One region of the Halomonas sp. ISL-56 genome, then DNA from elsewhere that is predicted to be linked to it. Evidence: predicted binding sites of a transcription regulator. Region 1 holds the regulator's gene; each other region holds the start of a gene.
The links. The regulator sigma-54, encoded in region 1, starts transcription at its own class of promoters, with help from an activator protein. The targets are predictions, from matches to a motif close to TGGCACNNNNNTTGCTNT.
Positions count from the first base shown of each region.

Region 1 (5,810 bases):
CTCTACTTTCAGGCCGATGGAATCGAAATCAAAGCCTTCCATACTCAGGATGGCCATGGGCTAAAGCTGCTCAAACGCGTGGGCGTGCATGTTGCACTGATTACTGGGCGCGATTCCCCCATGGTCAGCCAGCGTGCCGCCGCCCTGGGTATCGACCATGTTCACCAAGGCTGTGAAGACAAACTGGCTACCCTGCGCGGGCTTTGCCAGCGCCTTGATATCGAGCTGGAACAAGTGGCCTATTGCGGCGACGACCTGCCCGATCTAGCGGCTATTAAGCGTTGCGGCGTCGGCATTACCGTGCCTAACGCACCGGATTATATGCACACCCACGCCGACTGGATCACCGAACGCCTGGGTGGTCACGGTGCCGTGCGTGAAATCTGCGATACGCTGCTTGAATCTCAAGGGCACTGGGGCGCGGTGCTCGACACCTATTTGCACGGTCGAGCGTAAATGTTGAAGCGGCTTAAGGTACGCCTCTGGCTGGGCGGGCTGGTTATCGCGCTGGGTGCGCTGCTGGTATGGCTTGACCCCGGCGGCCCTCAAGACACTACCATCGACCCTGAAGCGCAGGCTCAGGAACCAGGTCACGTACTGGAAAATGCTGAAATTACGCTATTCGGTGATAACGGCAGCGTTTTGCAGTCGCTGACAACACCGCGTCTTATCCATACGCCTCAGCAAAGCGAAACCTGGTCGGAAGAGCCCGAAGCCGTTCTGTATGACAATGAGGGGCGCCAGTGGCTGGCTAGCGCCGATGTAGGCACGCTCAACACCGCTACCCAAGCGCTGTTACTGTCAGGCTCGGCTCGCTTGATCGCACCTGATGAAGGCTGGCAGCTAGATACCGAGCTATTGCATTATGATGGGGTAACTCAGCATGCCTGGAGTGCAACACCGGTACTGTTACAGCAACCGCCCCAGCAAATGCGCGCTTCACGTATGGACGTGTGGCTTAACGATAGCCGGGTACGCCTAACTGATAATGTGCGCGGCACACACCCCCCGGCCACGCAACCTTAAAGAGGAGTCGCCATGAAAGCACTTATTTACACCGCCCTATTTGCGCTAGCGATGCCATTATCGGCACTGGCCCAAACTTCACAACAGGCCCCTGTGGAAGTGGAAGCCGACCGTTTAGATCTCGACCAGCGGGCTGGCACCGCCGTTTATACCGGGGATGTAGAGATACGTCAGGGCGAAATGCAGTTGCGAGGTGATCGGGTAGAGATCAAACGCAACGAGGCCGGCGAACTTTCGACGGCAACCTCCACCGGTGAGCGCGCCTACCTGCGTCATCAAGCACAAGGTCAGGATGGCCCCACTGAGGGCTGGGCAAGAAGGATTATTTATCATGTCGCTGAACGCCGCGTAGAACTGATTGACCAAGCCGAGCTGACCCAGCAAGAGGACAAGTTCAGCGGCGGGCGGCTTGAATATTTTATTGACCGTGAAGTGATTCAAGCACGCTCTGACGTTGACGGCAGCGAGCCCCAGCGCATACGTATGACCCTTCAGCCTGAACAATAGGGAGCCGAGCTGTGGCAACTGTTGACACTACGCCGAACCAAATTCTTACGCCGATCAAAACCCTTTATGCCCACCACCTAGCCAAAAGCTACAAACGCCGCCGCGTGGTCAAAGACATCAATTTGGAAATCTGCCAAGGCAGCGTGGTCGGCCTACTTGGCCCGAATGGTGCCGGCAAAACCACCTCGTTCTATATGATTGTCGGGCTGGTAAAATCCGATGCTGGCGAAGTGGGCATCGACGATGTGGATTTAACCCGCGCACCCATGCACGAGCGCGCAGCAGCAGGTATCGGCTATCTCCCCCAGGAGGCGTCTATCTTCCGCAAACTTTCGGTTGCTGACAATATTATGGCGATACTCGAGACGCGCAAAGAGCTCAATCGCAGCGACCGGGAACAGCGCTTGGAAGCGCTACTCGAAGACTTTCATATCACTCACATTCGTGACAACCTCGGCATGAGCCTTTCGGGCGGCGAGCGCAGACGCGTGGAAATTGCACGCTCCTTAGCAACAGAGCCTGCCTTTATTTTGCTCGATGAGCCCTTTGCTGGCGTTGATCCCATTTCTGTGGGCGAAATTAAAACCATCATTCGTGCGCTGAAGCAGCGCCATATCGGTGTACTGATTACCGACCATAACGTGCGTGAAACCCTGGATATTTGCGATATCGCCTATATCGTCGGTGATGGGCAAATCATCGCCAGCGGCTCGCCAGCTTCAATACTTACCAACCAAAAAGTAAGGGATGTTTATTTGGGCGCAGATTTTCGCCTCTAAGATTATTTTCACTTCTAAACTGACTTTTCACCCACTAAATAGCGCTTTACAACAACTTTACTACCAATGGCATGCTTATTGCACTTGCACCCGGCACTCACTCGCACTAGTGTGGAACATTCCGATTAACGAGTGGTTCTCAGATGGTCATGAAAGCTTCTCTCCAACTGCGTATCGGCACACAGCTGACCATGACGCCCCAGTTGCAGCAGGCCATTGCGCTGTTGCAACTTTCGACGCTGGACCTTCGTCAAGAAATTCAGCAGGCCCTAGACGCCAATCCCATGCTGGAGCAAGAAGATGAATTTAGTGAGCAGGCTGTCAGCGAGCCTAAAGAAGAAGAGTGGTCAGAGAGCATCCCTACTGAGCTCTCGGTAGATAGCGACTGGTCAGATACCTATCAAGATATGGGTAGCCAGGGTGGTAGCAGCAGCGAAGGCCCCGACTTTGAGCGCCAGGCAGCCGGACAGAGCCTGCACGGGCACCTGCTGTGGCAACTTGCCATGACCGATTTTAGCGCCCGTGAACAGCTTGTCGCGGAGAGCTTAATCGACGCGCTAGATGCTAATGGCTACCTAACCCAGCCGCTCAACGATATCCGTGAAGGACTTCGTGCCCAGGGCATTGACGGGCTTAGTCAGCGCGAAGTGGAAACCACGCTGCTCAAGCTCCAACAGTTTGAGCCAACCGGTATCTTTGCCCGCGATTTGCGTGAATGCCTGATGCTGCAGCTCGCCGCCCTTCCCGACGATACACCACTGCTGGTTCCCGCCCGCCGTCTCGTTCGGCAGTTTCTTGAAGCGCTCGGCAAGGATGATATGCGCTTGCTTAAGCGCCGTCTCGGGCTTGATGACGAGCAGCTGGCCGATGTTATCCTACTCATTCGCAGCCTCGACCCACGTCCAGGTAGCGCCTACGGCGATACCGACGACAGTTATGTAACGCCCGATCTAGTCGTCCGCCACGACCAAGATGGCTGGCATTTAGAGCTCAACCCAGAGGCCCTGCCACGGCTGCGCATTCAGCCCGACTACGCCAGCTTGATTAAGCGTGCGGACAAAAGCGATGATAACCAGTTTCTCAAAGAGCACCTGCAGGAAGCGCGCTGGCTGATTAAGAGCCTGTCTAGCCGTAACGATACGCTATTGCGGGTTGGTCGCGAAATTATCACCCGACAGATTGGCTTTTTGGAGCACGGCGAAGAGGCCATGAAGCCGCTGATATTGGCCGATATTGCCGAAGCCGTTGAGATGCACGAATCAACTATCTCGCGGGTAACGACGCAGAAATACATTCATACGCCCCGCGGTGTTTTTGAGCTTAAGTACTTTTTCTCGAGCCAGGTGAGCAGCCAAGATGGCGACAGTCACTCCAGTACCGCCATCCGCGCGCGTCTCAAAAAACTGATTCAAGAGGAGCCCCCTGGCAAACCGCTTTCTGACAGCCGCTTAGTCACGCTATTAGGCGAAGGGGGCGTGCAGGTGGCGCGTCGCACGGTGGCTAAATATCGTGAAGCCATGGGCATCCCCTCCTCCAGCGAAAGGCGCCGTTTACGCTAGGCCCTGCTGCCGTTTCAGGGAAACTCTCGACAAGGGCTTTGCAACGCGGCAAAAAGGGTTACAATCGAAGTACAGTCCGATGGATAAGGAGTACGTCAATGCAAGTAAATATCACTGGTCATCACGTAGAACTGACTGACGCCTTGCGTGACTATGTCAACGAAAAGCTTGAGCGTGTAGAGCGCCATTACGACAATATAACTACGGTGCAAGTCACCTTATCAGTGGAGAAAGAGCGCCAGCAGGCCGCCTGTACGCTGCACGCCGCAGGTGCTGACTTACATGCGGAAGCCCTAGACAGTGATATGTACGCCGCTATCGACGCCCTAGCGGATAAAATCGACCGTCAACTCGTTAAACACAAGGAAAAAGCACAAGCTCGCGCCCAAGGCGCAGGTGTGCGTTAATTCAATGACGTTGGAAACCATACTTCCCCCGGAACGCGTTCTATTTGACGTACCCGGGGGCAGCAAAAAAAGGGTGCTGGAGTTTTACAGCACCTTTATTGCCCAAAATATTCCCAGCTTGGACAGCCAAGAAGTGTTTAGCCGTTTAATCGGCCGTGAACGCTTAGGCAGCACCGGTATTGGTAACGGCGTGGCTATTCCCCATGCGCGTAGCCCCCACTGCACCGCCCCTATCGCTGGTTTTTTAAAATTGTCAGAAGCGATTGATTTTGACGCTATCGACGGCGACCCGGTAGACCTGGTGTTTGTACTGTTGGTACCCGAAGAAGCAGATGACACGCACCTTTCACTGCTCGGCCAAGTAGCGACCATCATGAATGATGCGGATACACGCCAGCTGCTGCGTAAAGCGGCCAGTCAGCGTGAATTGCTTGAGCTCATCACCGCCAAAATTCGTGAGCAATCAGCGGCCTAACTGGTCTTAAAACCTTTTTTAAAACCTATTTAAGGTTAGGCACCGCAGGTGTATGTTTCGCTCACCACCCTTAACGCAGCTTGACCAAGGCAAAGAGAGACTCTATGCAACTGGTGATCATTAGCGGCCGCTCAGGTTCAGGTAAATCTATCGCTCTACAGGCGCTGGAGGATCTTGGCTACTACGCGATTGATAACCTCCCCGCTATGCTGCTGGGCTCGTTGGTGGACGAATTACGCGGCCAGGGTGACCGTGCTCATTTGGCGGTCAGTATTGATGCCCGTAATTTGCCGGGAGCGCTGGAGCGCTTGCCCTCTTTGTTAGAGGAGCTGCGCCAGCGTAAAATTAACTTTCAAGTGATTTACTTGACCACCGATGCCCGCATCCTGCTTGAGCGTTACTCGGCTACCCGGCGACGTCATCCGCTGACTCGCGATAGTGAAATGACCCTCGAAGAAGCGATTAATAAAGAAGAAGAGACGCTGGAGGATATTCGCGACCTAGCCGACTTACTGATCGATACATCACGGTTATCGGTACACGATTTACGCCGTCGCATTACCGACCAGGTAGCGCACCAGCACCGCGATAAGCTAACGCTGACCCTTGAGTCATTCGGCTACAAACGCGGCGTGCCGTTAGATGCTGACTTGGTCTTCGACGTGCGCTGCCTGCCGAATCCTTACTGGGATCCAACGCTGCGCCAGTTCACCGGCCGTGACGCTGATATTGTGGCTTTTTTGAGCAGCTACCCTATTGTTGACGCCATGAGCAACGATATTTTGGCGTGGCTTGAGCGTTGGCTACCCGCTTACCAGAATAGCCAACGCAGCTACATGACCATCGCGATTGGCTGCACCGGTGGCCAACACCGCTCGGTCTACATGGTCGAGAAGCTGGCGGAGAGGTTGACCACTAGCATGGGCGACGTTCAACTACGCCATCGTGAACTGGGGCTGCACTACACCTTGGGTGAACAGTCGGCGGCGGCTCTCCTCAGCGCTACTTCCAACAACGAACGGAAAGAGACTTAGCGCGTCTATCCATTAATGACACC
Region 1 covers NZ_JAGGRO010000016.1:152,516-158,325, reverse strand. The annotation lists gene J7J49_RS14350 (KdsC family phosphatase) at 1-456, shown strand, start outside; gene lptC (LPS export ABC transporter periplasmic protein LptC) at 457-1,026, shown strand; gene lptA (lipopolysaccharide transport periplasmic protein LptA) at 1,039-1,533, shown strand; gene lptB (LPS export ABC transporter ATP-binding protein) at 1,587-2,312, shown strand; gene J7J49_RS14330 (RNA polymerase factor sigma-54) at 2,456-3,871, shown strand; gene hpf (ribosome hibernation-promoting factor, HPF/YfiA family) at 3,970-4,278, shown strand; gene J7J49_RS14320 (PTS sugar transporter subunit IIA) at 4,283-4,753, shown strand; gene rapZ (RNase adapter RapZ) at 4,858-5,787, shown strand.

Region 2 (5,810 bases), on a different contig from region 1:
TGGCACTTTAGAGTTAAAAGGCCATGCAAGAGCTTAGAGCCGCCATCATGAGAATGGCGGCTCACGCATCAACTCAGCGTCAATATGAACTTAGCTCATAATACTCTAAGGTACACTGCAGAGTTATATTTTTACTTACCAAAGTTGACAGCGCTGCACGACCTGCGAGTAATAGCTCACCAACCCCCCTGGCCCTCTAACAAGCTGCGGGTGTTGTTATTAAGCGGCATACGAAAATCGGCGCTGCCCAGCACCATCGCATCGCCTGCCCGCACCACCCGGGCACTTACATAGACATAATCCTGTCCTTGCGCATAGGTGCCCATCAAAATTGATCGGGCGTTATGCTGCGCGGTTAGGCGTTGAACTTGCCGTGAAAGAATCAGTTCTCCCACGCTTTCTTCGATAAACATGCTATCGCGCATTTTAACTTCGCGAACCTGCATACCCTGGCGGGCCAGGGCGGACGCCATAATTTCAGAGCTGATACGCCCCAGTGTCGACGATTGGCTTAGATTGTCGATGCTCACAAAGGTGGCAGCAATCATGGGGCTATAGCGCGTGAGCTCTGGGTTACTGGCAACCATCTGCTCGGCAGCGGCATGAACCAATTCAGACAGATCGGGTTCCGGTTCGGCGGGTCTATTGTTAGCATTACCCAGCGTGCCACAGCCAGCCAGTAACAGTAGCGTAATACCCATGGCCATCCCGCGTGTAGCATGGCTGATAGAGCGAGCGCGCCGAGCAGCGAAAAGTGTAATCAGCATGAAATTACCACGTATCTGTAAGGGAAACGGAGGGTGTGGTAGGTGCCTGGGGCACGCGGTGAGGGGCATATTGACGACGATCACCGGCATTGATGTAGTAAATGTTGGACGAAGAGTAGAGAATTCGTTCGCCATCGATAATTTGCGTGGTCACGATAATCTCTTCATTGCCGGTGTGCGTCCAGCTACCGCTGGTGGTGTCGGCAAGCATGCCTGCGGGGATTAACCCTAGTGCAGGTTCTGCCCACTGGTTATACGGAATGGTAGCCACAGCGATACCCGCGGTGAGTGCGGTAAAAGCACCGACGGGAGGGCGGATAAAGCCGCGATCACGGTGTTCGACGACTTCGACATTAAACGTGATATTGGCGCTGTTTGCAGTGGGGACGGTGGTGAGGTTGGCGCCCCGTGAGACCAGCTCGCTGGTCAGCAGTGCGCGAAAGCCGCGCCCAAATTCACCGCCGCTGTAGGCGTGCAGTGCTTCACTGTCGGGTTCGCTAATGTGTAAATCGCGATTACGAACGCGCTCGCGTTGCAAAATGCTGGTAGCTTCATGGCGGGCCAGCACATCCCAGTGGTGGGCAGCCTGCATACGCTGCTGCTCAGTGTAGGGGTAAGTAGTGGCTATCGGCGCTTGAGATGTATTGGCATAAAAGCAGCCGCTGAGCATTAAGCTTGCCAGCCCCAAGCTGACAGGACGTATGAAATAGGGTAATGGGAATAATCTGGGACGGGTGCGCACCTGCTGGTTCCTTTTTCGCTACAAAACGGCTTTTGATAGACTGTTCGCCATGCTTAGTTTGCCATGCCTAATTCATCATACCTAGCTAGATCGGCCACGAGGTTAAAAACTTGAATGAGCGATAACACCAATGCTTGAAGATCATCGCAGCGGTCCGCGCCATGATTCGCTAATGTCGGCCTATCATGAGAGTGATAGTGGGAGCGGTTGGATGATCAGCTATCTCGATATCATGACCCTACTGGTGGCCCTTTTTGTGGTCATTATTGCCGCTGCTGGGCCGGTTATTCCTCAGTTGAACCAGACAAATAATATGAGTGAAGATGCTGACGCACCCTTACCTAATTTGGGCGTTCCGCTGCCCGAAGCTTTGGCCCAGGTAAGCACTGAGCGGGTGGGTGTCGCCCGTTGGGGCGGTGAAGGATTGAGTCCTATGGCCATCAGTGCAGCGCTAGGCGTCGCCGGGCTGCCCAAGTTGACTGATCTTCCTCGGCGAGTCAGCGTCGGTGTCCCACCGCTTTTGGCAGCACCACTGCCGCCCGCTGAACCGGTTATTTCTTTACCCAAACTGTTGATGCCCGCGGGCAGCGATGATTTTACATCGCCCTTAGCTGACTACATGGTGGTGTTAACTGATCGCCCCCCGGTGAATGTGCAAGCAGTGAGTGATGAGTCAGTCTCGGGGGCACTTGCCCTGGATCAGGCGCTCTCCCAGCGCGTTGAAGAGTCTACCTACCTACCCGACCTGGAGGGCGTTGAAGTGTCACGAGTGGCTGAGGGGATTAGTCTGCGTGTGCAGGATCAACTGCTGTTTCCTTCGGCAACGGCCGAGCTGACCAATGACGGGTCGTCACTAGTGGGTAGTTTGTTGGAAACTATTCAGCGCTACGATGGCGAAGTATGGGTTGAGGGCCACTCGGATAGTCAGACTATTAGCACTGATGAATTCTCGTCTAATTGGGCACTGTCTAGTGCCCGTGCAATTGCTATTGTGGAAGCACTGGAAGCGGCGGGTGTCGACGCTGAACGCCTGCGTGCCGTGGGTTTGGCGGCCACTAAACCGCTTGAGAATAATGCCACAGCGGAAGGGCGCGCACGCAACCGGCGGGTTGAAGTAGTGATTCATGTCGAGTAGCGAGTCTCTGATCACATGCAGATCTGAGCACGTACAACAATATTAAATTAATATTAAAAAAAGCCCGCCGGGGGAGGCGGGCATTAAAGGGCTTGGCTCACTGCAGCCCACTGGCATCAGGTGAGGGGTGTACAGGATGACCAGTGGGTACAATTTCAGTATAGCTATTTCTAGGGCGTTGCCAAGTGCTGTGACGTTTTTTTATAGCCTTATTATCACTTTAGTTAATGCTAATGCTTTTTTGGAGAGCAAACAGCAACGCAAGTGCACCGATCTGTTTCATGCACTTTTTTAGTGCATTCAGGCTGCCTCTTTTTGGTGCTTACAGGTTTTGCGATTTATTTACGCCTTCAGTTGCCATATAACCTTCTGATGAATAGGGGCTTCTCTGTATTGGCTTATATATTGCTTCGCTCTTGATAGCCAATTAATAGCTGGTCATAGCTCATCAGGTGGTTTAGCTATACTGCTTGAACAATGCGTTAAGGCCGAAAAGAGGTAGTGCCATGCCTGAACCCGCTCGTCTCTCAGCATCCCCCGCATCAATGCCTTCGGAAGCGCCGACTTCGGTTGATCCCGCTCTGCAGCCACGGCTGGTAGTGACCGATCTTGATGGCTCGCTGCTCGATCATCACAGTTATGACTTCAGCCCTGCGGCCCCCTGGCTTGCCCGCTTAAAACAGATGGGAGTGCCGGTGATTCCGGTGACCAGTAAAACCCGTGCCGAGCTGATTCCCCTGCGCGAAGCCTTGGGCCTCACGGCAACGCCATTTATCGCTGAAAATGGTGCAGTGATTGGTTTGCCGCCAGGCTGGTGCCATGCACGCTTAGACCGCCCGGGAAGTGGACGCGATGGTGTCGTTATCAAGCACCCGGGGGTAGATATTGGCTTTATTCGTGCCCGACTTAAGGTGTGGCGTGAGCGTCTAAATATTCGCTTTACCCGCATGGGGGAGCTGAGTGTGCCAGAGGTGATGGAGCTTACCGGGCTTGATGCAGCTCGCGCCCGAGACGCAAGGCAGCGTGAAGGCAGTGAACCGTTGCTGTGGCAGGACACCGAAGCGGCTCTGGAAGCGTTTCGGGTCGCTTTAGAAGGGGATGGACTACAGCTTACTCAAGGCGGGCGCTTTTGGCATGTTATGGGGCTCTCCGCTGATAAGGGCAATGCCGTCGAGTGGTTGGTGAAGCGCTTTGCGGCATTAAGAGGCCGAACGCCTCTTTCACTGGGGCTAGGAGACGGGCCAAACGATATCACTATGCTCGAAGCCGTCGATCAAGCGGTCGTCATCCGTGGTTGCCACGATTTAGCCGTAGAGCCCCGTAATGCTTCGCTCTATCGCACCGAGGCGACCGGGCCGACTGGCTGGGCCGAGGGGGTGGCCTACTGGTGGGGGCGAGACGACCGCCGTTTAGCGACGGCGGAGAAAGGTGCTGCTGTGTTCTCGGAATCCAGTTCTTTAAGTGCAGCTCTTTGATTCCAGGTCTTTGAATCCAGGTCTTTGACTCTAGGTCTTTGACTCTAGGTCTTTGACTCTAGGTCTTTGACTCTAGGTCTTTGACTCTAGGTCTTTGAATCCAGGTCTTTGAATCCAGATAGGTAAGCGCATGAGTGATTTTCATCAAAATGGAATTATTACCGACTTTCACAACCTTACCCGGCGCTCGGTGGAGGCGCTTGAGCTAGAGCTGTGCCAGTTTGCTCGACGACGCCCCATGGGGCTGATTCTGCCGTCGCTGTTTTCGGAACTGGAAGGGCCCGCACTGTCGGCAATCGTTGACGAGCTGGTTAAAGTCCCGTATCTCAATGAAATTGTCATTGGTTTGGATCGCGCTGATCGAGAGCAATTTTTATACGCTCGTGATTTTTTTTCACGCTTGCCACAGCATACGCGCATTTTATGGAACGACGGCCCACGCCTGCGCGCCCTGGATGCAGAGTTGGAAGAGCACGGGTTAGGCGCTTTGGAACCCGGCAAGGGGCGCAATGTATGGTACTGCGCAGGTTATATGTTGTCCTCTGGGCGCTCGAAGGTGGTGGGGTTGCACGACTGCGATATCCTGACCTACGAGCGAGGGCTGCTGGCGCGCTTGATGTACCCGGTAGCTCATCCCAACTTTAACTACAGTTTCTGCAAAGGCTATTACCCGCGCATTGCCGAGGGCAAGCTGAACGGTCGCGTCTCTAGACTGTTAGTCACGCCGTTACTGCGGGCGCTGAAGACCGTCTGCGGGCCAATGCCGTACCTCGATTATCTGGATAGCTTTCGGTATCCGTTGTCGGGAGAGTTTGCGATGCGCAGCGAAGTGCTTGAGGGAATTCGTATGCCGGCGGATTGGGGGCTGGAGATTGGTGTTTTATCGGAGCTGCAGCGCAACTATTCCCTGCGCCAGCTTTGCCAAGTAGATATTGCCGATGCCTACGACCATAAACATCAGCCGGTTAGCGAAGAGGATCCCAACGGCGGTTTAAACCGTATGAGTCTGGATATCTCAAAAGCGCTCTATCGTAAACTAGCCACCCAGGGTATTACCTTTAGCAGCGAAGATTTCCGCACCCTGAAAGCTACCTACTACCGCTTCGCGCTGGATTTGATTGAAGCCTACGATCACGATGCCACCATGAACGGGCTGAGCCTTGACCGTCACAGTGAAGAGCAGGCTGTGGAGTTGTTTGCCAGCAACCTACTTGAAGCAGGTAATCTGTTTATGGATAACCCTCGAGAACGGCCCTTTATCCCCAGTTGGAACCGGGTGCAAGCCGCGGTGCCGAATCTGCTTACGCGTATGCACGAGGCAGTCGAGCTGGATAACCAGGGCAAGGTTTAACCGTTCAGGCCCTAATCATTTTTTCAAAAACCGTTCATCCATTAAAGAGGCCAGCTACCCAAGGTAGCTGGCCTCTTACGCAGTACATGTTTGTAATATTCGGTTTTTCGGGTTTGGTTTTTAGCCCATGATTGTTAATACATAGTTTTTGCTAGCGTTAAAAATCACTGTGCTGATGAGCCGTCCGCTTGGCGGGAGCAATGGCGGGTAAGCTTGCCTGTGCATGGCCCGCGTTTTGATTAATGCGGAAGTGGGCAACCAGCTGGCGCAGTTGATCGCTGAGCTGGGCAAGGGACTGGGTGGCGTGGTTGCTCTCTTGTACCAGGCTTGCATTCTGCTG
Region 2 covers NZ_JAGGRO010000008.1:152,480-158,289, forward strand. The annotation lists gene J7J49_RS06750 (FlgO family outer membrane protein) at 177-767, opposite strand; gene J7J49_RS06755 (hypothetical protein) at 772-1,437, opposite strand; gene J7J49_RS06760 (OmpA family protein) at 1,640-2,644, shown strand; gene J7J49_RS06765 (HAD-IIB family hydrolase) at 3,151-4,119, shown strand; gene J7J49_RS06770 (glycosyltransferase family protein) at 4,250-5,470, shown strand; gene J7J49_RS06775 (methyl-accepting chemotaxis protein) at 5,628-5,810, opposite strand, start outside.
Region 2: the regulator sigma-54 is predicted to act here: its motif matches at 3,039-3,056, upstream of J7J49_RS06765 (HAD-IIB family hydrolase).

Region 3 (5,810 bases), on a different contig from region 1:
CTCACCCACGGTAAAGGTATCGCCAATCTGAATCGTCCCGTGATTGTGCAGGCCGATAATGTCACCGGGCCAGGCCTCTTCCACCTGGGAGCGGTCAGAGGCCATAAAGGTCAAGGCATCAGCAATTTTAACGTCCTTGCCGATACGCACATGACGCATTTTCATGTTCTTTTCGTATTTGCCTGAACAGACTCGTAAAAAGGCGATGCGGTCACGGTGATTGGGATCCATGTTAGCCTGGATCTTAAACACGAAGCCGGTAAAGCGCTCATCGTCAGACGTGACTACCCGCGTATCGGTTTCGTGGGCCTGGGGCGGTGGCGCGTACTCGACGAAGCCATCCATCATCTCGCGAACCCCAAAGTTGCCCATGGCGGTACCGAAATAAACCGGCGAAAGCTCACCCCGGCGATAAGCGTCTAAATCAAACTCATGGGACGCCCCACGCACTAGCTCTACTTCCATGCGCAGCTCTTCAGCTTGGTCTTCCCCCAGCACAGCATCCACTTCAGGATTATCCAAGCCTTCAATGCGCTTATCATCGGGAATTCGGCTGCCCTGGCCCTGAGTATAAAGATGAATTACGTCGTTATAGAGGTGATAAACACCCTTAAAATGACGCCCCATGCCGATCGGCCAGGTCATCGGTGCACACTGAATATTCAATACCGTTTCGACTTCATCCATCACTTCAATGGGGTCGCGGATATCGCGATCCATTTTGTTGATAAAGGTGAGGATCGGCGTGGTGCGCAGACGACAGACCTCCATCAACTTAATGGTGCGATCTTCAACGCCTTTGGCGCCGTCGATGACCATCAAGGCTGAGTCAACGGCCGTAAGTGTACGGTAGGTATCTTCAGAGAAGTCTTCGTGACCGGGCGTATCTAGCAGGTTAACAATGCGTCCGCCGTAGGGGAACTGCATCACCGAGGTCGTCACCGAGATACCCCGCTCCTGCTCCATTTTCATCCAGTCCGAAGTAGCATGGCGATCGTTACGCTTGCTTTTTACCGAACCCGCCATCTGAATAGCATTGCCAAACAACAGCATTTTTTCGGTGATCGTGGTTTTACCGGCGTCGGGGTGCGAAATGATCGCAAAGGTGCGCCTAAGCCCTGCCTCATGGGCTAGTTGTGTCTCTTTCATTGTGCCTCTTCAAATATAGAGTCTCAGCGCAGCACTCAATCAGCAGCTCTCGCTAACTAGCCACCGTGCAATAAGAATGTTCATTGGGGCAATTGTAACGCCTGGAGGCAGCTGTTGTCGCGGGTGGCGTCAAAGGTGGCGCCCTTGAAAAAGACAAAAAAAACGCTGACCAAGTCAGCGTTTTAAACATTAGCGGCAAGCGTGGGGCCGCCAAATAGCATTAAGCGTAGGTGTTTACCTGAGTGCCTACACTACCCTCTTTGGCAAGGTCTGGTTGAGCCCCAGTGTCCGCAGAAGCCATAATCTCGGTCACTTGCTGTGCCTGAGTATCCAGCGCTTCTTTAAACACCTGCATCTGTGCTTGCTCGGGGGTTTGCGCTTGGTTCATATAAAGCGACGCGCTTACTGAACTACTGATGCCTACATCCATATATCCACCTCATGGTGTGCAAATGTACTTATAAACTAGCAAAGCATTAGATCACGCGCAAAGATATCGTTCCAATTACTAGTGCCAGCATCTAACACTATCGGCTTAACTCGCCTGATCATTAATGAATATAGCACTCGTTAGAACCTATCAGCACGAAATGGTGCCATATCAATGGCGGTAGGCTGTCCTTCCATCATATCCGCCAACAGATGACCGGTTGCTGGCCCTAAGGTAAACCCCTGGTGGCCATGACCAAAGGCAAGCCATAGCCCGGGATGTCTTGGTGCAGGCCCAATCACCGGCTTCATATCGGGCAAGCAGGGCCGCGCGCCTTTCCAAGGAGCTTCATCACGGCGCTCGCCTAGCGGGAAAACACTGCGCGCGACTTTCTCTGCTGCGCCCAATTGATTAACGTCAGCAGGTGCATCCAGGCGATCCAACTCGGCGCCGGTGGTCAAGCGAATGCCGGCGTTCATCGGCGCAAGCAGGTAACCCACCTCGGCATCCATAACCCAGAAATTCAGCTTTGCAGGCGCTTGGGGTGCGTAGTGCATGTGGTAGCCGCGCTTTACAAAAGTAGGGAAGTGATAGCCCAGCTCTTTTAGCCAACTTCCCGCCCAGGGCCCTAGCGCCACCACGACATCATCTACTTCTAAGCTTTCAGAGGCGGTATTAACCTGCCAGCGCTCACCTATTTGCTTAACTGATCGAATGTCCGCCTGCAAAATGCGTCCGCCGTGGTTACTAAACGCCTCCGCGTAAGCCGCAACCAGCGCACCAGGATCAGCAACAGTCCATGGGTCAAGCCAGTGAATCGCACCGATAATGGTGTCACTCAAAGAAGATTCTTTCTCCTCAAGTGCCGCCCTATCTAGCTGCTCAAACTGCACGCCATAAAGGCGCCGCGCCTCTTCAGCCTCTTTTATTCGCGCAGCCAGTTTTTCAGGGGTGCGGTAAAGCTCAAGCCACCCTTGCTTACGCACCAGGTGCTCAGCGCCTGCGGCATCAATCATCGGGCCGTGGGTTTTTAGCGAAAGCTGAATAAGTGAGGCGTATTCCGGAACAATTTTCTGGTAAGCCTTTGGCGCTGAGTTCATCCAGTAACGCAATAGCGGTGAGGCGGCGTTGACCATGCCTGCCGGACGGTAACGAATATCTACCCGACGATTAGGTAAAACGCTAAGTAGCGTTTTGACATCGCGAGGAAAAGGGTAAGGCCTTACCGCTTCACGCTGAATTATTCCCGCATTGCCAAACGAGGTTTCACGACCAGGCTGAAGGCGATCCACAATAGTGACTTCATGCCCTCGCTGGCGCAGATGCCAGGCAATGCTGACACCCACCATGCCTGCTCCCAAAACTACCGTTTGACGCGCCATTTTGATGCACTCCCTTTTACGGATTTAGAACCACTGTTGAAGATCAATAACTATTTGAAAAATATCACCAATTCAGGCGTATTAATATAGTCGTAAACGCTATTTTTATGCCAATAAACAGCAATTAATACTGCTATAAACATTTAAAGCAATGACTTCACTATTAGCGGCATAACAATTGCTTAGTTTCTATTAGGAAACCTTGATGGCATTCAGTTAGCGCCGATGTAACGGTTTTTCTTCCTACCGCGCAAAACCAACAAAGCACCAAAAAGAAGCGCACGTGCACCAAAAGTTGCTAAGGAAAACACCATGCCTGCCACGCTTGATTTGCATAGTTCGCTGCTCGATACGCTCTGGGTACTTTGGGCCGCTGCCCTAGTATTTGTGATGCAAGCTGGTTTTCTCTGCCTGGAAGCGGGCACTACGCGCACCAAGAACGCCATCAACGTCGCTATGAAAAACGTAGCGGACTTTGCCATTGCCGTCAGTGTTTTTTGGTTAGTCGGTTTTGGCATTATGTTTGGCGACTCCCACCATGGCTTAATCGGCACGACGCTATTGGGCTGGCAGTTAAACGCTTCTGGTAGCTGGGTAATTACCGTTTTTATTTTCCAGGCAATGTTTTGTGCCACCTCAGCTACCATTGTGTCGGGCGCGGTGGCAGAACGCATGCCCTTTTTAGCCTACACCTGGACGGCCCTATGGATAGCCTTACTTATCTACCCAGTATTTGGCCACTGGGCATGGGGCGGACTTTTGAGCGGCGCGAAGGGTTGGCTAGGGACGCTTGGGTTTGTCGACTTTGCGGGCTCTACGGTAGTGCATAGCGTTGGCGGCTGGGTAGCGCTGGCAGCGGTACTCTGTATTGGCCCACGCACTGGGCGCTTCACCCAGGGCAAACCACCCACCGCCTTTCCCTCTGGCAACCTTCCCCTCGCCATGCTGGGCGCGCTGTTTATGATTTTAGGCTGGTTTGGTTTTAACGGCGGCAGCACTCTGGCGGTTACCGAGCAAATCCCCGGCATAATTGCCAATACTGTTCTGGGCGCCGTTGGCGGCATTCTTTCAGGCATGCTGATGGGGCTAAGAACGCGGCGCTACGCCGATGTGATGTACGCGATTAACGGCGCCATTGCGGGCTTGGTCGCTGTAACCGCCAGCGCTCACGTAATCTCTTTACCGGCGGCATTTGGGCTGGGTGCAGTCAGCGGCGTCCTGATGGTACTGACCAGCGAATGGCTGCTAAGCAAGCATATTGATGATGCCGTCAGTGCTATACCTGCGCACCTCGTCGCAGGCATATGGGGGACGCTCGCACTGCCCTGGGTGGCTGATTTAACGCTGCTGAATAGCGGTTTGTCTCGATCCGCACAGTTTGGCGTTCAATTAATGGGCGTTGTGGTATGCGGCATCTGGAGCTTTGGCAGCGCCTGGCTGCTGTTTCGTATCACCCGGCGCTTCTTACCCATTCGCGTCTCACCCGAGGCGGAAAAGATGGGCCTCAATCTCGCCGAGCATGGCGCCAATAATGAGCTGAACCAACTGCTTGAGCATATGCGCCAACATGAACAGCAGGGCGATATGCGCCAGCGAATTGACGCCGACCCGTTTACCGAGGTAGGCGAAATAGCGGCGAGCTATAATCGCGTCACCGCCGCCCTTGAACGCGCCGTTGGGCATACCCGTGTGATGCTGCGTAATCTGCGCGACGGCGTGATTACCTGGCAGGCAGACGGCACCCTGACAAGCCTTAACCCCGGTGCAGAGCAACTTTTTGAAGTAGAGGCCCTGGAGCTTATTGGCCAACCTGTTACGCGGCTATTACCGGACCGCTCTCTTACCCCTGCTGGGGCGCGCCATGAAATTAAACGACGCACCTCTGATATGCAGGTGCGCTATTTGGAAATCCAGGTGAGCGAGGGAGCCAGCGGCTCCGCGTCAGAGCGCTCAGGAATGGTGCGCGACATTACCGAACGTAAGCAGCTCCAAGAGCAGTTAAACCGCGAACGCGACCTGGCCCGCACCACGCTCGCATCCATTGGTGATGGCGTGATTACCTGCGACGCCAGTGGCAACGTGACATTTATAAATACAGAAGCGTCGCGCTTAACCGGATGGACACCCGACAATGCTATCGACAAACCCATTTACAGAGTTTACCAGTTAATTGAGGAAGCCAGCGGTGAGCCGCTCGGCAATCCCGCTAGGCAAGTGCTCACCCAGCTAACCCCGGTACACTCCACCGAACACTGCCTGCTAGTGAATCGTGATCACTCGCACACGCCCATCCAGCACAGCGCCTCACCGATACGCTCGCGCAGCGGCATTACCCTCGGCGCAGTGGTGGTTTTTCAGGATGTCAGCCTTACTCGCCAGCTCACTGAACAGCTTAGCTATCAGGTCAGCCACGATAACCTAACTGACCTACTCAATCGTCGCGCCTTCGAATCCGCGCTCACCGCGCTACTCAATCGCGACGATGGCCACCACGTGCTGTGCTACCTGGATCTCGATCAATTCAAAATCGTCAATGACACCTGCGGCCATCTCGCAGGAGACGAGTTGTTGCGCCAAGTAGCATTAAAACTGAAAAGCCATGTGCGCAGCAGTGATATCGCCGCCCGGCTGGGGGGCGATGAATTCGCTTTGTTGCTACCTGATTGCGCTATCAAGCATGCATTGGCGATTGCCGAAGCGCTACGTTGCGATATCGAACAGTACCGTTTTGCCTGGCAAGGGCACACCTTTGGTATCGGTGTGAGCATTGGCTTGGTTGAATTAAACGCGGCTCAGCCCATGCAGTTGAGCCAGGCACTTCACGCCTCCGATGCGGCGTGCTACGTCGC
Region 3 covers NZ_JAGGRO010000015.1:129,701-135,510, reverse strand. The annotation lists gene J7J49_RS13025 (peptide chain release factor 3) at 1-1,149, opposite strand, end outside; gene J7J49_RS13020 (putative motility protein) at 1,370-1,579, opposite strand; gene J7J49_RS13015 (NAD(P)/FAD-dependent oxidoreductase) at 1,720-2,961, opposite strand; gene amt (ammonium transporter) at 3,274-5,810, shown strand, end outside.
Region 3: the regulator sigma-54 is predicted to act here: its motif matches at 3,129-3,146, upstream of amt (ammonium transporter).

Region 4 (5,810 bases), on a different contig from region 1:
CCGATATATTCAGCCTCTCGGTGCGATTGAGTTCGTTGAGCTGGGCAATATTGATAGTGCCCGTTGTTGACACCACACTGCGGCCCGCCAAATCCTGCACACTGTCCATATGCTGCTCGGCGAGGGATACATAGCGTGTCGCGGTCAGAAAATGAGGGTATGAAAAAGCGGCTTGGCGGCGACGTTCAGGGGTGTTGGTGGTTACGCCACACTCGATATCCACTTCGCCATTACGCACTAATATAAATCGATTAGCAGGCGTTACCGGCACGTAATTTATCTTAAGATCACCCAAGCCCAATGTTTCTTCCAGGCCTTCGATGACGTTTAAACACAGGTCAATCGCGTAACCTGTAGGCTGGTCGTTTACCAGGTAGGAGAAGGGCACTTCGCTGGAACGATGGCCGACAGCAATCTCACCAGCCGATGCAATACGCGACAAAGTAGGCGAGGCGGCGACCTGCTCATTAGCGGCGGCACCTTGCCACATCGCACTACTCACTAATACCGCTACTAGCCACTTCATAGGCTTACCTTTTTTCGATGATCCCAGAATCCATTGTCATCCCTGCGGCATAGTGCATACAGCGATCGCGCCCTTTCGCCTTGGCCGCATAGAGCGCCAGATCTGCGTGACGAAGCAGATCGTGGCTATTGCGACCATCGACTGGCGCGGTGGCAATGCCAACACTTACGCCAATGTTAATTTCCTGGCTATTAAACTGATACGGTTCACGCAGGGTAGACACAATCGCTTCTGCCAGCACCTTTGCCTCATTGGTGGCGCTACCCACGACGCGTTGAATGATGGCAAACTCATCGCCGCCAAGGCGCGCCACCAAATCATTATGGGTAAGTAGCCCCTGCACCCGCTGACTGACTTCAACGAGCAGAGCATCACCCGCCGCGTGGCCTAGGCTATCGTTAACTGCTTTAAAATGGTCAAGATCAAACAACAGGACATTAAATACGTCGCCTTGAAGCAGTGAGTGCACAGCAGTTTTTAACGCGTTATTTAATTGCACGCGGTTGGGCAATTTGGTTAGCTCATCATGATGAGCAAGGTGCTGAAAGCGTAGCGCTTCGTCTTTAACTTCAAGTAAGTGTTCACGCTCAATGACTTTTTTGCGAAGCCCATCTATGGCCTTTGCCATCCGGCCGATCTCATCGTTACGATCAGTGTAAGGTGTACTGCTTGCGGTCTGATTTTTAGCGATGTCAGTGAGCGACCTAATTAATACCGGCACAGGGGTAAATAACTGACGCATTAAAATAGTCACTAACAGGGCTGTTGCGATCAACACCACCAACAGCGCCATAAATGCTTTGCTGATCAGATCATTACGCATCTGATACAACCCTTCTTTCTGGCCTATAGTAGCCACTAAAACGCCCAATAATTGACCATCAGCAGTCACAATGGGCAGCGAACTAATAAAATGCTCTGCATCACCAACCTGGGCAAAGCCTACATAAAAATCATCAGCTTCTTCGCTGTTTTCCCATGAACTGACCGTCAGGCTAGCTGTCGGATCTGATGGTGGATTTAGCGCATCCGCCACTACATCAAGTGAACCATCCGACGACTTGGTCAATAGCCAAACATTGTTGCGTGTTTGTGCACTGGCCAGCGCCAATACGTCCACCGGACTAAACCCCGTTTCCAGAACGGACTCCTCATCCCCAATGGGACGTTCGGAGATAATCTGCGTGACCTGACCAGTACCATCTGTCTTAACCGCCACTGAGGTATAAATACGCCTAATAGTCGCACTCACTATCTGGGCATTCACCTGCGCTTCGCGCAACCACTGCTCCCGCGCCCCACGTTCAACCATAAAAAACCCCGACAGCGCCCCCGTTAAATACGCAAACAACACGCCCATCAGCATAAACATCACCACCTTACCTACCAGGGTATGATGCCAAGGAAGTTTAGCCGCAGGCAGTGACGCATTCCTATGCTGGGGTTCTGGCATGTACTCCGGTTCCTTTATGGCTATAGCTACAGCAGGCCTATCTAGTGTAATTGCGATGAGCAGTTGCTTCTTCGACTGGTTTTTTTTGACCACTCTATTGCTTCGCTAAGCGTATAAAATCATTTAGGCTTTAATCACTAAAGTATCATTAAAAAGAGCGGGCATGTCTTAAAAACATTACAAGCGAAATCATTCTTATTGATCTAGGCTTTTTGGCATATCTCTTGCTATGTAAGTAGCTAACAGCAAGTAGCTAACAGGTTCGCTTATCTATGTTAGGAGGTCATGATGCACCAGTCTGATTACCCGCTCAGAGAGGTTCCTATCGGCGCCCGCAAAGGCCTGCTTTCCACCTCAGCGGTACTGCTCGGCTTTACGTTTTTCACCGCCACCATGTGGGCCGGCGGCACGTTAGGCCAAGCCTTTCCGATTGGCCAACTGCTATCGATCATTCTAATCGGCAATTTACTGCTGGGGGCTTACGCGGCAGCACTTGCGTATATCGCTTGTAAAAGCGGGCTTAATTCAGTGCTGATGGGGCGCTTTTGCTTTGGCGAGAAGGGCAGCAAGCTGTCTGATTTCATTCTCGGATTTACCCAGATCGGCTGGTACGCCTGGGGCACCGCGACGATTGCGCTAGTGTTAGTACGCACCACCGGGATGCCTGAATGGCTGGAAATCCCCTTAATGGTGCTATTTGGTTTCGGTTTCTGCGTGACGGCCATGATTGGCTATAAAGGTATGGACTGGCTCTCCCGCTTTGCCGTCCCTGCCATGATGCTATTTATATTAATCAGTCTGTTTACTGGGCTGGTGGATGTGCGTGGCTTCGCGGGATTGAGCCAGCAAACGCCGACAGAAAGCATGAGCGTGGCGGCGGCGATTACCGTCATCATCGGCACTTTTATCAGCGGCGGCACCCAGGCGACTAACTGGAGTCGTTTTGCCAAGACGCCGAAAATCGCCGTCATTGCCACCATGGCGGCCTTTTTTGTGGGCAACGGTTTAATGGTACTGACTGGCGCCCTGGGCACCATGATTTACCAGCAGGCGGATATCGTGGATGTGTTGATCGCTCAGGGCTTTGTCACCATCGCCGTGCTGATGCTGTTTTTAAATATCTGGACAACCCAGGACAACACCATTTACAACTTCGCCGTGGCGGGCTGCAACTTGCTACGTACCGAAAAGCGCCGCTTAGTGACGGTAGGTGGGGCGGCCATTGGCACCGTGTTGGCGGTGGGCGGCATGTATAACCTTCTTATCCCATTTTTAGTGTTACTCGGCACCTTTATCCCACCCATGGGTGGCGTCATCATGGCGGACTTTTGGCTTAAACATAAAGGCCGCTACCCGTCGCTTTCGTCCGCTGCGCTACCCGATTTCAATCGCCGGGGGTTAGCTGCGTATGCGCTGGGGGCTGGAGCTGCCTACGTCTCCCCGTTACTCCCCCCGCTGGTGGGTGTCGCGGTGGCCGCGGGAAGCTATGCCGTGCTGCTGCGTTTAAACCACGCTACGCTGAGCGATACGCTTCCCTCTACTGCTAAACAATAAGTGAGCCGTTTTTTATATGCCTATGCAGATCATTAACGCCCGTCTTCGCCAGCGCCCTGAGCTTTATCGTATAGATATCGAAAACGGCACGTTCACTGCGATTACCGCCCAGGAGGCGCCGCAAACCGCGAGCGAAGGGCAAATAGATGCGGGCGCCAAACTCGTTTGTGCGCCCTTTATCGAGCCGCATATTCATTTGGATGCCGCCCTTACGGCAGGCGAGCCTAGCTGGAACCAGAGCGGCACCCTATTTGAAGGCATTGAGCGCTGGGGCGAGCGTAAGCCGATGCTCACCGAAGCGGATATTCGCGAGCGCGCCCTGAAAACCTTAAACCTGCTAATCGGCAACGGCGTTCAGTTTGTGCGCACCCACGCCGATACCAGCGACCCCAGCCTGATCGGCATCAAAACCCTGTGCGCCTTGCGCGATGAGCTAAAGGATAAAATCGATATCCAGGTAGTCGCTTTCCCACAGGATGGCCTGCTCTCCTACCCCGGCGGCGACAAACTGCTGGAAGAGGCGCTGGAAATTGGCGCCGATGTGGTTGGCGGCATTCCCCATTTCGAATACACCCGCGAGCTGGGCGTCGCTTCCATGAAGCGGGTCATCGAACTGGCGATCAAGTATGACCGTTTGGTGGATGTTCACTGCGACGAGATCGACGATCCCAATTCGCGCTTTCTCGAAGTATTAGCCTGCGAAGCACTATTTAACGATCTTGGCAGCCGCGTTACCGCCAGCCATACAACGGCCATGCACTCTTATGATAACGCCTACTGCTCCAAGCTATTCCTGCTGCTCAAGCGCTCGGGCATTAACTTTGTCTCCTGCCCCACCGAAAGTATTCATTTGCAGGGGCGTTTTGATACCTATCCGAAACGGCGCGGCGTAACCCGGGTAAAAGAACTCAACGCAGCGGGTATCAACGTCTGTTTTGCCGAGGACTCCATCTTCGACCCCTGGTACTCGCTAGGTAACGGCAAGCTGCTACGCACGCTGGATTTTGGCCTGCATATCTGCCAAATGATGGGCTATCAGGATTTCAGCCAAGCGCTTTCTCTGATCACCGACAACAGCGCCCGCACAATGAATATCGAAGCGCGTTACGGCATTGAGGTAGGTAAACCCGCTAGTTTCAACCTGTTAGACGGCGAAGATGACTACAGCGTGCTGCGCACCCAGGGCGAGGTGCTGCTTTCGGTGCGCCATGGCGACATCATCATGCAGCGCACGCCCGCAAAGATTACGACACCCCAGTGGCTTGGCTAATGCACCAACGGCACGTTAGATTAACCATTTAACTGTCCAATGTTAGCAACGAGTATTAATAACCGGGGGAACCACAATGGGCATAGAGACCGTTCGCCAGTTTTTTGCCGAGCACGCGCCGGATATAAAAATCGAAGAACTTGATACCAGCACCGCTACGGTGCAGTTGGCCGCCGACGCCCATGGCGTCGCCCCAGGCCAAATTGCCAAAACCCTGGCATTCAAAGTCGGTGAAAAGCCGCTATTGATTGTCGCCAGTGGCGATGCGCGTATCGACAACCGCAAGATTCGCGACACCTTCGGCGGTAAGGCTAAAATGCTCGATGCTGAAACCGTCATGGAACTCACCAGCCACCCGGTCGGCGGCGTTTGCCCCTTCGGCCTCGCCACAAACCTGCCGGTTTACTGCGATGAGTCGCTCCACGCCTATGACGAAGTCCTCCCTGCGGCGGGCTCATCCAATAGCGCCGTACGTCTAAGCCCCAAGCGACTGGCCGAGCTAGTCAATGCAGAATGGGTGGATGTATGTAGGTTGCCAGAGAGTGATTACTTACTCAGCTCTCAAGCCAACGCCAAACATTTAGAGACATCAATTGAGCAATACCATTCTGGGCAAACAAAACAATGCCCATTAATGGATGAGCAGCAGTTTAAGAATCGGTAGTTCTCAATCCAGTTCTCCACCTTTAACTGAGCAGCTTACGTTTCAACAAATCGCTTATTATTCATCATGCCTTCAAAACAGAAGCTCGCTTAATTTAAAATACGAAGCGAGCTAACACCCACACGCTACAGGCACTGCATTCAACAAGCTTCCCTGTGGCGTACCTGTTTGGATGGGGTGTTGATCTCGACGCCAAAAATCCAACCCTCCGAGCAACTCTTTTACCTGCAGCCCAGCACTTGCCATCTTCCAAGCACCTTTGGTTGAGCCATTGCAGCCAATGCCATCGCAGTAAGCGATATAGACCAACGTATTATCTAGTTCAGCCAAGCGCTCTGGTGTC
Region 4 covers NZ_JAGGRO010000012.1:93,727-99,536, forward strand. The annotation lists gene J7J49_RS11160 (amino acid ABC transporter substrate-binding protein) at 1-526, opposite strand, end outside; gene J7J49_RS11165 (GGDEF domain-containing protein) at 531-1,979, opposite strand; gene codB (cytosine permease) at 2,268-3,533, shown strand; gene codA (cytosine deaminase) at 3,550-4,803, shown strand; gene J7J49_RS11180 (YbaK/EbsC family protein) at 4,880-5,467, shown strand; gene J7J49_RS11185 (rhodanese-like domain-containing protein) at 5,579-5,810, opposite strand, start outside.
Region 4: the regulator sigma-54 is predicted to act here: its motif matches at 2,193-2,210, upstream of codB (cytosine permease).